DNA from 4 places in the Paenibacillus sp. TAB_01 genome. Region 2 is predicted to be linked to each of the others. Evidence: riboswitches for the same ligand, from Rfam matches in the RefSeq annotation. Region 2 holds a riboswitch; each other region holds the start of a gene.
The links. A riboswitch is a leader RNA that binds a small molecule or an ion and turns the genes downstream of it on or off. The one in region 2 is predicted to bind cobalamin.
Positions count from the first base shown of each region.

Region 1 (3,322 bases), 4.2 Mb from region 2:
ATATTGTCGGCAAGGGAATCTTCGCAAATTCCTTCCATATACAGCATCAAGACGCCGGTCTGTGTCAGCTCGCCCAAAGTAAAAGCTTCGACCTTGAGCAGGGGGGATTTGATCCGCTGCCGGATCAACGATAGGTTCGTCTCCAAATCCTCGACGAACGATTCCTTCGGCCCGCGGATATTCCGCTCGTTTTTGGCCGTATCCACCGGACGCTTGGCCGGCTGTCCGAACGGGAACATCACGATATGCTCGCTGTAGTCGGACAGCAGGATGACCTCTCCAAGAAGCAGGTGCAGCACGGCTTTATCCGGGTTCGTTGTCATCTGGTACGGCGTCGTAAAAAAAGAATGATCTCTGTAAAGGCTGTGGACGGCCTGTTCGCCCGCCCCCTCCAGGGACAGCCCGCATAAGGGCTTGAACACGTGGGTTTGAAGCATTTCCATATGGACCGCCCCGTGAAAATAGACGATCTGCCACCGGACACCGCCGGTTTCGAGCAGCTGTACGACCAAATCGGAACGGTCCGTTAAGCTTGGAAGTAATGTATTCTATAGGTTCCATTGGGCACCAGTTTTATCCATGTTTTAAAGTATAATATGGCCTGTTACGCCGTTCTCTATGCAGACCCTTCCCATTTAAACCCTTTTATGCCTTCAAAGGCCCGTTGTGTTATTCGGTCCCCGAAATATGCTACAATAAGGCAAAGCATGTACAATTTTGAGGTGATCGGTTTGGAAAAAGACATATTAACCCGATTCGGCGTATCGATGCCGGAGGAGCTAGTCAATCAGTTCGATCAATATATATCCGAGCAAGGGTATACCAACCGTTCGGAGGCGATCCGGGATCTTGTGCGGAGGGTGCTGCTGGAGCCAAGACAGCTGAATGCCGATCAGCTGGTGGCCGGTACCATCGTCATGGTCTATGACCACCATGTAAGCGAGCTGCCGCTGACGCTGATGGAGCTGCAGCATCAATACCACCACCATGTGATTTCCACCATGCACGTGCATTTGAATCATGAGCAGTGTCTCGAAATTATCGTCGTACGCGGAAGCTTATCGAAGCTGAGGGAGCTGAAGCAGCAGATCCAGGTGCAGAAAGGCGTGTTATACGCAGAGCTTTCCGTCACTTATTTGGATGAGGAAGGGAAGGATGGCCGCCAAGGGCACTCGCATCCGCACGATCATTCGCATTCGCATGATCCGGACTGAGAGTCTTTACATCGCGGGCATAAGGCTGTACAATACCGAATAGCATCTAAGTAGGGGCTGACGAGCCCATACGGAGGATGACAACTATATACGCAATCGAACGGGGTGCCCTCGCGCAGGCGAGGGGTAACAGGGAATCGGGTGCAAGTCCCGAGCGGTCCCGCCACTGTATTCGGGGAGTTATCTTTCATTCATGTCACTCGATAGGCAAGAGCATCGGGGAAGACGAAAGAGCGCATGGATCCGAGAGCCAGGAGACCTACCTTATTCGACGCACCACAGACCTTCGCGGAGAGGAGAGGTGTACGGGACATAATAACGGCAGGGAATCCTTCCCCTTGGTCGTCTATTGATACGTACGCTTAAAGCCAATCCTTGAATGAGGATTGGTTTTTTTGACGTTTCGCGGTCGTAAGCTTCATCTTATTTCAAGAAACGGGAGGTTAGGTAATTGAAAGCGAAGAAATGGGTTAGTACACTGCTTTTGGTTTTGGGCTTTATCGTTTATTTTTCTGTGAATGAACCGGAGTCCGCGTATGCCATGCATATTATGGAAGGGTTCCTTCCTGTCGGCTGGGCGGTGTTCTGGTGGGTTGTGTTTATCCCGTTCTTTATTGTCGGACTCCGGGCTTTGAAGAAGATTACAAAGGAGACGCCCGAGCTGAAAATTATGCTTGGTCTGGCGGGGGCGTTTACGTTCGTTCTGTCCGCCTTGAAAATTCCGTCCGTAACAGGAAGCAGCTCCCATCCGACGGGTACGGGGCTTGGGGCCGTCATGTTCGGCCCTCTGCCGATGAGCGTGCTAGGCTCCATTGTACTTTTGTTTCAAGCGCTGCTGCTGGCTCACGGCGGTTTGACCACTTTGGGGGCCAACGCCTTTTCGATGGCCATAGCCGGACCGATTGTAGGCTACTGGGTGTATAAAGGGCTGATGCGTTCGACCGGCAAGCAAAAATGGGCGATCTTTACGGCGGCGGCCCTGGCCGACTTATCGACCTATGTCGTCACTTCGCTGCAGCTGGCGCTCGCGTTCCCGGCGGAGCAGGGCGGCATTCTGGCTTCCTTCGTGAAGTTCGGCAGCATTTTTGCCGTCACTCAAGTTCCGCTGGCTATCAGCGAAGGGCTGCTCACGGTATTGATCTGGAATTGGATGCAGTCGTACAGCACGGAAGAGCTGTCGGTGCTGCAGCGCAAAATGAAAGGAGCGAAGCAATCATGACAAGCCGCAGCAAAAACACGCTGATGCTGGCCGGTGTCATTTTACTGGCCGTGCTGCCGTTACTGCTCGTGAACGGGGATTTCGGGGGAGCGGACGACGCCGCAGAGCAGGTCATCGCCGAGCTTCATCCGAGCTACAAGCCTTGGTTTGCCCCGCTATTAGAGCCGCCGGCCGAAACGGAAAGCATGCTGTTCGCGCTGCAGGCCGCTATCGGCGCGGGCGTAATCGGCTATGCTATCGGATGGTTCAAAGGCAAATCGTCCAAATCGAAGCCGCAATGATTAAACTGATCGATACGTTTTCGTACCAAAACAAGCTGCGCTCCGTATCCCCATTGGGGAAATGCGGATTCGCAGCCGTTCTTTTTCTGCTCTCGTATTTGGCGCATCCGGCCGTACAGCTTGCAATCGGCGCAGCAATGCTGCTGTGGACGGTAGTCTATGCCGGTGTGCCGCTGAAATATTACGGCCTGCTCATCGGGGCACCCTGTTTGTTCTATGCCGCAAGTCTGCCGCCCATCGTATTGGAGCTTCATTCCGCAGACGGCGCTCTGATGGTGAAAGCCGCCACCGCCGCCTCTGCGCTGGGGAACCTCCCCTTATTTACACTGGCTCACACCACGGTATATGTATCAGGACTAGGTGTGGAAAGGGCGGCGGGGCTGTTCACGCGAATTATCGGCTGCTTATCCTGTCTGACCTTCGTCATGCTGACCACGCCGATGTCCGAGCTGTTTCAGGTGATGCGCAAATTACGCATGCCGCCTCTGGTGCTGGAGCTGATGCTGATCATGTACCGTTTCCTGTTCGTGCTGACGGAAACCGCCCAGCAGATGTATACGGCGCAAAAAGCCCGTGGCGGCCAATCCGGTTTTCAGGGCCGGCTGCAC
Region 1 covers NZ_JBIFNP010000001.1:5,678,069-5,681,390, reverse strand. The annotation lists partial or broken gene ACHHV8_RS27655 (spore germination protein) at 1-521, opposite strand, end outside; gene nikR (nickel-responsive transcriptional regulator NikR) at 708-1,214, shown strand; cobalamin riboswitch at 1,301-1,495, shown strand; gene ACHHV8_RS27645 (energy-coupling factor ABC transporter permease) at 1,666-2,433, shown strand; gene ACHHV8_RS27640 (energy-coupling factor ABC transporter substrate-binding protein) at 2,430-2,714, shown strand; gene cbiQ (cobalt ECF transporter T component CbiQ) at 2,675-3,322, shown strand, end outside.
Region 1: it holds a riboswitch for cobalamin, as region 2 does, so the genes downstream of both, ACHHV8_RS27645 (energy-coupling factor ABC transporter permease) here and ACHHV8_RS07010 ((2Fe-2S) ferredoxin domain-containing protein) in region 2, are expected to answer to the same signal.

Region 2 (3,322 bases):
GCGAGATCCAGCCGACGTGAATGGTTTCCTCGCAGTCCAGCGGAACCGGAATGATTTCATTGCCGTTCAAATCGGCGCTCAGCACCCCGGTCGAGATGGTATAGCCGTTCAATCCGATCAACAAATTGAAGAGGGTAGCCCGATCGTTCACCCGTATGCTTTTCTTATGTGAGATTGTGCTCAGAATTTCCTCGGAAAAATGAAACGAATTGTACTCCCCCTGTTCGAACGATAAATAAGGGTACTGCTGCAGCTGATCGAACGTCACGACAGACTGCTTCGCCAGCGGATGATAAATGCTGACGAAAATATGGGGCTTAGCGGTAAACAAGCCGGTAAATTGCAGGTTCGCCGCTTGGAGCATCTTCTTTATTACTTTTTCATTAAACTCATTGAGGTACAGGATACCGATTTCGCTTCGCATCGTTTTGACATCTTCAATGATTTCATACGTTTTGGTCTCGCGCAGCGCCAATTCGTATTCGTCCTGCCCGTAATCCTGGACCAGGCTGACGAACGCATTTACCGCAAAAGCATAATGCTGGGTCGACACCGAGAAATGCTGCGGGGACGGCTTCGCGTGCAGGTAGCGTCCTTCCAGAAGCTCCGCCTGCTCTATCACCTGGCGCGCGTAGCTTAAAAATTCCGCCCCTTCCTTGGAAAGGGAGATGCCCCTGTTCGTTCGTTCAAAAATGGAAATCTTCAGCTCTTCCTCCAGCTCCCGGATCGCATTGGAAAGACTCGGCTGCGAAATAAACAGCCGTTTGGCGGCTTCATTGATGGAGCCGCGGTTGGCGACCTCGATAACATACTTTAATTGCTGTAAAGTCAAGCGGCTCCCCCTTTCCGTAAGTTCTTTGTCCTAACCAGTCCCTCTCATTATACAGCCGGGTCACCGGCCGTGCTAATGGCGAGGAACGCCTTTGGCGCCGCTGCCTGTAGGAACAAATCGTTCGTTCCGATACGAATAAGCCATTCGTTCATACAGCGGCCTGCCTTGGAGCAAATGCTCCCTTACGAGCAGCCTTGCGCTCTCCGGTCCGATATCCTTATACCAGATGCCTTCCGGATATACCGTGACGACACATGCGTCCTCACAGCGGCCGTTGCACCTGGTTCTGGTCGTATGAATAAGATTCTCCGCTCCATGCAATGCGACCTCTTCCCGTAAAGCAAGCGTAACCTCGTCTCCCTGCTTGCGCAGACAGCTTCCTCCATTACAAATAAGGACATGATGCTGCGTACCCGATAAGTCCCATGTAGCCATGCTTCCTCCCCTTTCCCCTTATTCCCCTCTGTTTACTTCACTTCCAAATGGCTGAATGGATAATCATACTTGCTGTTCATCCATTTCCATCAACAAAAAAGCCCGCCTCTTCATCAAGAGGCAGGCGTCCGTGCACAGCTAAATAAAACGAGATACTCCAATCATCATCGTCTTCCATGCACACCACTCCTTTTCTCCGAAGGCTTTGTTTGGTGCAACCATCAGGTAGGTCTTCTGGCTTCCGTATCGTCATCGCCCTCAGTCTTCCCCAAATTTCTTTGAGTGACATCGTTGAAGGCAACTCCCCGGTTACAGCGGCGGGACCGCTTGGGATTTACACCCAATTCCCTGTTACTCTTTGCTTTCGCAAAGACACCTGATCTTTATCATATTCACTTGTCTTACTGTCCATCATATAGGGAATGAATAAACAGTGCAAGCACCATAAAATTCTATTTTTCCGCAACCAGCATGAACATCGGCGTCGATTTGAATTTCACCTGGCTTTCTTCGTCCCATGCTTTGTCCGTCACATCGATCTCGCAGTAAAACTTCGAATAGCCAATTTTCATCAACGTATCGAAATCCCACTGCGGACGAAGCCTGCTGCACATCGGCATGCGTTTTCTATACTCATGCATTTCATCGGTGTAATGCTGTGCCGGTTTATTGAACCTGGCCTCATATTCGCGCTTATCCTCCTCATGCTTTCTCATATATTCCTCGTCAAAATAACGCATGTTCCAGTTGGCATCGAAAATGATGACTCTTCCGTTGGGACGCAGGACGCGTCTCCATTCGCGGTACGCTTTCTCGGCATCGATCAGCGTCCATGTGACATTCCGGCTAATGATCAAATCGAGGGACTCGTCGGCAAAATCCAATTGATGTCCATCCGATACGTGAAAGCTCGGCTGTACTCCTTCATGCTGTGCGTTCATTCGCGCTTGCTCTATCATCTTTTCCGTACAATCGACTGCAGTAACCCGATGCCCGGCAAGCGACATGATGATTGCAAAGAAACCGGGGCCTGTTCCCACATCCAATATATCCAACGTTCCCGTGTGAGGAGCATGGGCAAGGATCATATCGATCCATGCCTGCTTCATCGAGATGCTGCCCAGCTCGCCCTTCACACTGTTGCTGTAATTAACGGCACCGTCCGTCCAATTTTTTTCAATTCTTTGCTGAAGCTCCATAAGATCCTCCTAGATCGCGTTTAGTTGGCGGCAATATCCAGCTGGCTCCATTCAATCGGCGCATAGCCGTTGACGCCGGTTTTAAAGCCTTGAACCCTGGAGCTCACCGCAAAGGTCGTCACAGGATAGTACAGCGGAATGCACACCACTTCGTCATGCATGATTTTGAACACTTTGTCATAGTTCTCCTGCCTCTTCTTCTCATCCATCGTCTGCAGCGTTTCGTTGATGCTCTCGACCAAACGCTCGTCATACCATACACGCGCCTTGTTATTCGCATTGAATATGGTAAAAAATTGCAGCAGGTCGCTGTGCGGCAGCCAGGAGTCAGAGGAGGTACGCTGGATCAATATATCAAACTTGCGGCTCTTTACTTGAGCGTCCGCATAAGCGTTCGCATCCAGCACATTCAGATTGGCTTTGACCCCGATCCCTAGAAGCTCCGATTGAATAAATTCGCACATCGGCTTCCATTCGGGAAACATATCGGTCGTCAATACGAAGCTGATCTCCAGCGGTTTGCCGTCTTTCTCTACAATGCCGTCCCCGTTCGTATCCTTGAAGCCGGCCTGCTCGAGCAATTGCTTCGCTTTCGGCTTGTCATACTTGTACCACTGGTTATTTTCCTTGGTCACATACGGCACGCTGTACTGGTTCAGTCCGTCCGCCGCCTGCCCGATCCCGTTCAGCAGCTTGCTGACCATGCTTTCCTTGTTAATGGCATAATTAAATGCCAGTCTGACGTTTTTATCCTGAAACACCGGATTATCCTGGTTGAAAATAATGAATTGAGAGCTCATCGTCTGATCGTTGTAGACGGTGATGCTGCTGTCTTTTTTCAGCGCCTCGATGCTGT
Region 2 covers NZ_JBIFNP010000001.1:1,454,374-1,457,695, reverse strand. The annotation lists gene ACHHV8_RS07015 (LysR family transcriptional regulator) at 1-832, opposite strand, end outside; gene ACHHV8_RS07010 ((2Fe-2S) ferredoxin domain-containing protein) at 905-1,267, opposite strand; cobalamin riboswitch at 1,475-1,662, opposite strand; gene ACHHV8_RS07005 (class I SAM-dependent methyltransferase) at 1,720-2,466, opposite strand; gene ACHHV8_RS07000 (nickel ABC transporter substrate-binding protein) at 2,487-3,322, opposite strand, start outside.

Region 3 (3,322 bases), 3.3 Mb from region 2:
GTGCCGCATGCGCATTTTGTTACCACAACGACACATAAAACGCTGCGCGGCCCTCGCGGCGGCATGATTCTGTGCCGTAAGCCATGGGCTGCGGCCGTCGATAAAGCGGTGTTCCCTGGAACACAGGGGGGGCCGCTAATGCATGTGATTGCAGCAAAAGCCGTTTCATTTGGCGAAGCGCTCCAGCCTGATTTCAAAAAATATGCTCAGCAGGTTGTGAAAAATGCGGCAGCTTTGTCGGAATCGCTCCTGGCAGAAGGAATCGATCTTGTCTCTGGCGGAACGGACAACCACTTGATGCTAATCGATCTTCGCAGCCTCCATATTAGCGGTAAAGAAGCGGAGCATTTGTTGGACGAGGTCGGTATTACGGCCAATAAGAACGCGATTCCTTTCGATCCTGCCAAACCAATGGTAACGAGCGGTATTCGAGTCGGGACTGCTGCTGTGACCTCCAGGGGCATGGATGAGGGGGCCATGAAATCCATTGCCCAAATGATTGCATGGACACTCAAGAACCCGTCGAATGAAGCCGTTCATGAAAAGGTACGAGGCATGGTTAAAGATTTATCTGCGCAATTCCCGCTTTACCCGAGCCTGCAATATTAATTAACAAAGACCCGGTGCATAACGCATGACGCCGGGTCTTTGTTTATAACCCAAAAGCAAGTTGGTGATATGTATGATTTATGAGTTTCCCGGCGCCTTGCCCAATCAAAATATAATACTGACGAAGAATTGTCTGATTGAAGAGGCGAATTGTGTGCTGATTTTTGCCTTCTACCAAGGGAAGCTGGTTCTTGTTAAGCATCAGTGCCGCGGCTGGGAATTGCCTGGAGGCAGCAGGAAGGAAGGCGAAGCTGTTATCCAAACCGTGATCAGGGAGATGTATGAAGAGACCGGCGGTGAACTCGATTCGATTGAATGGATTGGACAATATTTAATTTTTGAACAGGAGCAGCTTGTATTTGTCAAAAACATTTATATCTCAAAGGTAAGTGTTCTTAGAGACCTGCCCGGCGGGTATGAAACCAGCGAGGTTATGCTGCTGGATACGATTCCAGAGCAGATTGAATTTATTAATGACCCTGCATTTAGCCCATTAATGAAAGACAACGTCTATTTGATTGCGTCGGATTGGATCAAGAAACACCCTCTCTTAGCCTCATTCCCCCTATGAAAAAGATATCCTCCCCAGGCAGGTCCCAGTAAAATAAGATCGAACTGTCCATTGACAAACACCATATATTGATATAAGTTATTTAATATCAACTATATATTGTTTGAACGGGTGCTTTTTCATTGTGAAGAATGAAGGAGCTTAATAGGGAAGACCGGTGAGAAGCCGGCGCGGTTCCGCCACTGTCAGAGAGGAAGACCGATCTAATATGCCACTGGCTTGGTGAGTCGAACAAGCTGGGAAGGCGGATCGATCATGATGATTCTCAAGCCAGGAGACCTGCCTGTTCATTGACACGGCCTGCGGAGAACAGGAAGGTGTCCGTGATGACTTTTAATGTGTGTGTATGTTCCATGCTCATTTTAGCGCATTCGGCCCTTCTATCGCCGAACGCGCTTTTCTATTATTGGAGGAAACGGTGCGCAGCCCATTGCTGCGTATAACCGGAGCTTCCCGGAAAGTAATCGGAATCAGCTTCGGAGGCTAAGGAAGGGGAAGAGGCTGCATGTTGATCGCTTATGATTCCAAGACGGGAAATGTACGCCGTTTTGTGGAGAAGCTGAATATGCGAATGATTCAAATTGAGGACAAGATGACGGTGGATGAGCCGTTCGTCTTAATTACGTATACAACGGGCTTCGGGCAGGTGCCGGCAAAAGTCCTATCCTTTCTTCAGAAGAATCACCGAAATTTAATAGGCGTTTCGGCCAGCGGCAACCGCAATTGGGGCGAGGGCTTTGCCCGCAGCGCCGATCTGATTGCGAAATTATACAAGGTTCCGGTACTCAGCAAGTTCGAGCTTTCAGGTACGAAGCAGGATGTGGAGAGGTTTAAACAGGAGGTGTGCGGAGTTGCTGCATATTGAATTGAATAATTTGCTGCTGCAGAGAGATCCGGAAGGTTTCTTTCAATTGGATAAAGACAAGGAAGCCGTACAGGCGTTTATGAAAGAAGTACATAGCAAGAGCGTCCATTTTGCGGACACGACTGCGAAAGTACGCTATATGATCGATCATGATTATTACGAGGATGTATACCGGCATTATTCGCAAGATGAGGTTGAAGAAATTTATACGATTGCTCATGGTTATGGCTTTGAATTTCCATCGTATATGGCCGCATCCAAGTTTTATACGGACTACGCGATGAAGAGCAATGACCGTGCGTTATATTTGGAGCATTATGCGGACAGGGTCGCGATTGTTGCCCTGCACCTCGCTGCCGGAGATATCCAAACTGCAAGGATGCTGACTGCGGCTATGATGGAGCAGCGCGTACAGCCGGCGACGCCGACCTTCCTGAATGCGGGTAAGAGCCGGCGCGGTGAGATGGTTTCGTGCTTTCTGCTCGAAATGGACGATTCGCTCAACTCCATTAACTATGTTCTCGCTACTTGCATGCAGCTTTCCAAAATCGGCGGAGGCGTAGCGGTGAATTTGTCCAAATTACGCGGTCGCGGCGAATCCATCAAGAATGTGGAAGGTGCGGCGAAAGGCATTATGCCGGTGCTCAAATTGATGGAGGATGCGTTCTCCTATGCCGATCAGATGGGCCAGCGCAGAGGGTCGGGCGCGGCGTATTATAATATTTTCGGCTGGGATATCCTGGAGCTGCTGGACAGCAAGAAAATCAATGCCGACGAGAAAACGCGGCTCAAAACTTTATCGATCGGCTTGATCATTCCCGATAAGTTTTACCAGCTGGCGGAACAGAATAAACCGCTGCATGTATTTGCCCCTTATTCCGTGTATAAGGCCTATGGCATGCATTTGGACGATATGAATCTCGATGAGATGTATGACACGCTGCTGGAGGACGATCGTGTGCGTAAGAAAGCCGTGATGAGCGCGCGGGATATGATGATTAAAATATCCATGATCCAGCTGGAATCCGGCTATCCGTACATTATGAATAAAAGCAATGCCAATCGTGCGCATCCGCTCAAACAGCTCGGTACGATCAAAATGTCCAATCTGTGCACGGAAATATTCCAGCTGCAGGAAACTTCGGAAATAGCGGATTATGGCCAGCCGGATTCGATCCGGCGCGACATTAGCTGCAATCTTGCCTCCTTAAATATCGTCAATGTGATGGAGCGCAGCAAATTGAAGGAATCCGTTCAAGAAGGAATTGTCGCGCTGA
Region 3 covers NZ_JBIFNP010000001.1:4,786,549-4,789,870, reverse strand. The annotation lists gene glyA (serine hydroxymethyltransferase) at 1-609, shown strand, start outside; gene ACHHV8_RS23185 (NUDIX domain-containing protein) at 683-1,180, shown strand; cobalamin riboswitch at 1,273-1,481, shown strand; gene nrdI (class Ib ribonucleoside-diphosphate reductase assembly flavoprotein NrdI) at 1,686-2,045, shown strand; gene nrdE (class 1b ribonucleoside-diphosphate reductase subunit alpha) at 2,032-3,322, shown strand, end outside.
Region 3: it holds a riboswitch for cobalamin, as region 2 does, so the genes downstream of both, nrdI (class Ib ribonucleoside-diphosphate reductase assembly flavoprotein NrdI) here and ACHHV8_RS07010 ((2Fe-2S) ferredoxin domain-containing protein) in region 2, are expected to answer to the same signal.

Region 4 (3,322 bases), 4.0 Mb from region 2:
AGCCGAGCAGAATCAGCGCCCCGACAGCCAAATACGGCAGCATCACGCCGGAATACGCCCAGCCCCGGAGCGCTAAACTGCCCATCAGCCAGAAGACGATCTCATTGACGACCTGCTTCGACATAGCCACCATCAGAGACACGAAGGAGCCGAGGAAAGCCTGCATCACGACACCGGATAAAATCACCGTTTCCCGCTGCAGCTTGCCGTCCGAACGGGCCAGCGCGATGACAATGACCAGCGAGATACCGCCCGTCACAAAAGCCACTACAGGCACCGACCAAGAGCCGAGCAATGCGAACTGCAGCCCGGTCAGAATCAAAAAGGACGCCCCCACCGCGGCTCCAGACGAAACGCCGAGCGTATAAGGGCTCGCCAGCGGGTTGCGCAGCACCCCCTGGAAGGCGGCTCCGGCGATGCCGAGCGAAGCGCCGACACAGATTGCAAGCACGACGCGCGGCAGCCGCACGCGCCATATAATTTGATCCGCCGATGCCTGCCAATCCGGTGTCACATACCCGTGAATCCATGGCACATGATGGGCCAGAATTCCCCATACCTGCAGCAGGGGCAGCCGTACCGTACCGATCGATAAACTGAACGAAGCCGACAGCAGCAGGAGAAGGCAGCCGGCTCCGCCCCATAAACAGAGCTTCCGTCTCATCTACTTCACCAGCTCGGGATAGATTCCTTTAGCGACCTCCAGTAAGCCCTGTGTAATCCGCCGGTCCCGGACGGCTGATCAAATTTTGATCCAGCCCGACCAGCCGGTTGTTTTTAATCGCATCGATGCCCGCCCAGCTGCTGCGCTCCCTAATGATTTGATCCATCGTTTTTTTGGATTTCTCATCAATTAAATTATTCGGGTATAAAATGACTTGGGGATTGTCGGCAATGATTTGCTCCTCATTCATTTGGGCAAAGCCCTTCACATTGGAAGCGACATTGATCCCTCCGGAGAGCGTGATCAGCTCGTCCATAAACTCTCCCTTGCCGACCGTCCAGCCCGGCGAAAATTCAATCAGCACCCGCTTTTTCTGCTCCGGCTTCAAATCCTTCACGGCATCGGTCACCTTCTGCAGGTCGGCCTTCATGCCGGCAACGAGCTTCTCCGCCTGCTCCTGCTTGTCGAACAGCTGCCCGAAGATCAGGATGTTGTTCATTACATCCTCCACCGTCTTCGGATCTACCTTGAACACATTCACCTGAAGGCTGCGCAGCTTATCCACTACCGGCACAGGCAGCGACACGCCGGACAGCACGACGTCCGCATTCGCGGCAATCAACGCTTCCTCGTTCGGCTTGACGATGCTCCCCATCTTCGGCTTGCCTGCCGCCTCCGCAGGATAATCGTCGTAATCGGAGACGCCGACAACTTTGTCTCCCAGCCCTAGAGCAAACAGCGTTTCCGTCTCGCTCGGCGATACCGAAACGATGCGCGCCGGAGCTTTAGCGAACGTGAACTCTTGTCCCGTCGCATCCTTGACTTTAAAAGGATACACTGTCGCCTTGGCTCCGGCGGACGCCCCCGTCCCCGCTTGCCCACCTGTATTGGCGCCTGCGCCCGCTTTAGGGGGATCGGCCAAATCGCCCGCTCCCGGCGTTTTCGGCTTCTCGCCGCAGCCTGCAAGACTCCATGCCAGCGTCAGCCCCAGAAGCGCCGCAGCCCCTTTACGCAGCCACCGCTTCCCTGTTGTTTCCCGTGTTGCCTTCATTATTCCGCACTCCTATCGATCATGGTTTGCCAAACAAAAAAACCTTCGTTCCTTTTCGGCGAAAAGAAACCAAGGGCATAACGACCTCCAATGGCCGTCCTGCCTGAACAGACAGAGCAACCATTGGCTCGCGACGCTCCTTTTTCCTCGAAAGGGGACAGTCTTCGTTCGTACAGGCAGGTCTCCTGACTTATGGGGAGCTGCAGACTTCCTCGCCTTCCCGCTGAAGTAAGAGCAGTGGCTTCCTGAGGGTCATCCCCAATAACAGTGGCGGGACCGTGCCGGATTCGTACCGGCTTCCCTTTTAACTTGAATCGCATCTCGTATGCGAATAAGCACCTGTTCGATGTATGAAATGAGACAAGCCGCCCGAGCGGCTCAGTCTATTTTTGCGCGATCACTTTGATCACTTGCATGACTTTATCCTGATTCTTCGCGTTTGCCGGAACGAAGGCGACCAGGTCCTTGCCGTTCAGCTTCAATTCCGTAAACCATTTGGTCTGCTCCAGCGGAATGCCGTACAAATGCTTTTCCGTCTTTCCGTCCACCGGAAGCTCCAGCACGCCTGATGGGAAGTCCTCCTGCTTCGCAATGTTGTCGAGGCTGACGTATCCTCCCTGCTTGCCTATCACATTGAACTGCTCCGCCGGAACGATGATAATCCCGTTATCTCCTGCAGCTATTTCCACAATCAGCTTTTCCATAGAGAACACAGGTACGGTCAATACGCTCACCGTCGGCGCCTGCCCTACCTTCGCTTGGAGCGCGGCCTGCAGCTTATCTCCTACTTCGTTAGGTACCCCGTTCTGCCCCATCATAAAAATAGGCACGTCCGCTTTCGGGTCATTCCCGCAGCCGGCCAGCGCCAGCATCAACAGCATGAAGATCAGCAGCCATTTCCCTCTCATAGTCCCTCTCCTATCTGATGAAAAACACTATACTATCAGCCACCATCATATCATAAGTGAGAGCGCTCTTTCAAAAAAAAGAAGAACCGCATTAACGGTTCCTCTTGTTACGGTTCATATATTCATTGATCTTCAAGTCAAGCATCATGCTGATCTCCACAACTTCAGAAGAGGTTAAGCTTTTGTCTATCTGGACCCGCTTTTCTAATTCCATTCGCAATTGATAAATCTCTTCTTCTAAAGATAAGGCAGAAGATGATTGCTTCTTTTTCCCAAAAATCCACTTGGCCTGTTGATCCTTCTCGCGAACCCAACCCATATTCAAATACTGCCGAAGCTGATATTCCGGAAAAGCCATTTGTCATCCCTCCTTAACCACGTATCTTTAGACAAGATCGTTTCATAGAAATAAAAATTCATGAAATATTTCTTTACTATAAAGATACCAGCTTTTTCCGAGGTTGCAAATGACTACTTTTGTCGAATTTACAGTTTTTGTATAAATTTACCGATCCGTTCGATCGCCTCGATCAATTGAGTGACGGAAGTCGCGTAGGAACAGCGTACAAAGCCTTCTCCACCCAGCCCGAACACGTTGCCCGGCACTGCCGCAACCTTCGCTTCATACAGCAGCCGTTGAGCAAATTCCTCCGAGGTGAGCCCTGTGGAAGCAATCGAAGGAAACGCATAAAATGCGCC
Region 4 covers NZ_JBIFNP010000001.1:5,454,650-5,457,971, forward strand. The annotation lists gene ACHHV8_RS26595 (FecCD family ABC transporter permease) at 1-664, opposite strand, end outside; partial or broken gene ACHHV8_RS26600 (ABC transporter substrate-binding protein) at 665-1,715, opposite strand; cobalamin riboswitch at 1,874-2,073, opposite strand; gene ACHHV8_RS26605 (hypothetical protein) at 2,099-2,623, opposite strand; gene ACHHV8_RS26610 (aspartyl-phosphate phosphatase Spo0E family protein) at 2,715-2,981, opposite strand; gene ACHHV8_RS26615 (aminotransferase class I/II-fold pyridoxal phosphate-dependent enzyme) at 3,110-3,322, opposite strand, start outside.
Region 4: it holds a riboswitch for cobalamin, as region 2 does, so the genes downstream of both, ACHHV8_RS26600 (ABC transporter substrate-binding protein) here and ACHHV8_RS07010 ((2Fe-2S) ferredoxin domain-containing protein) in region 2, are expected to answer to the same signal.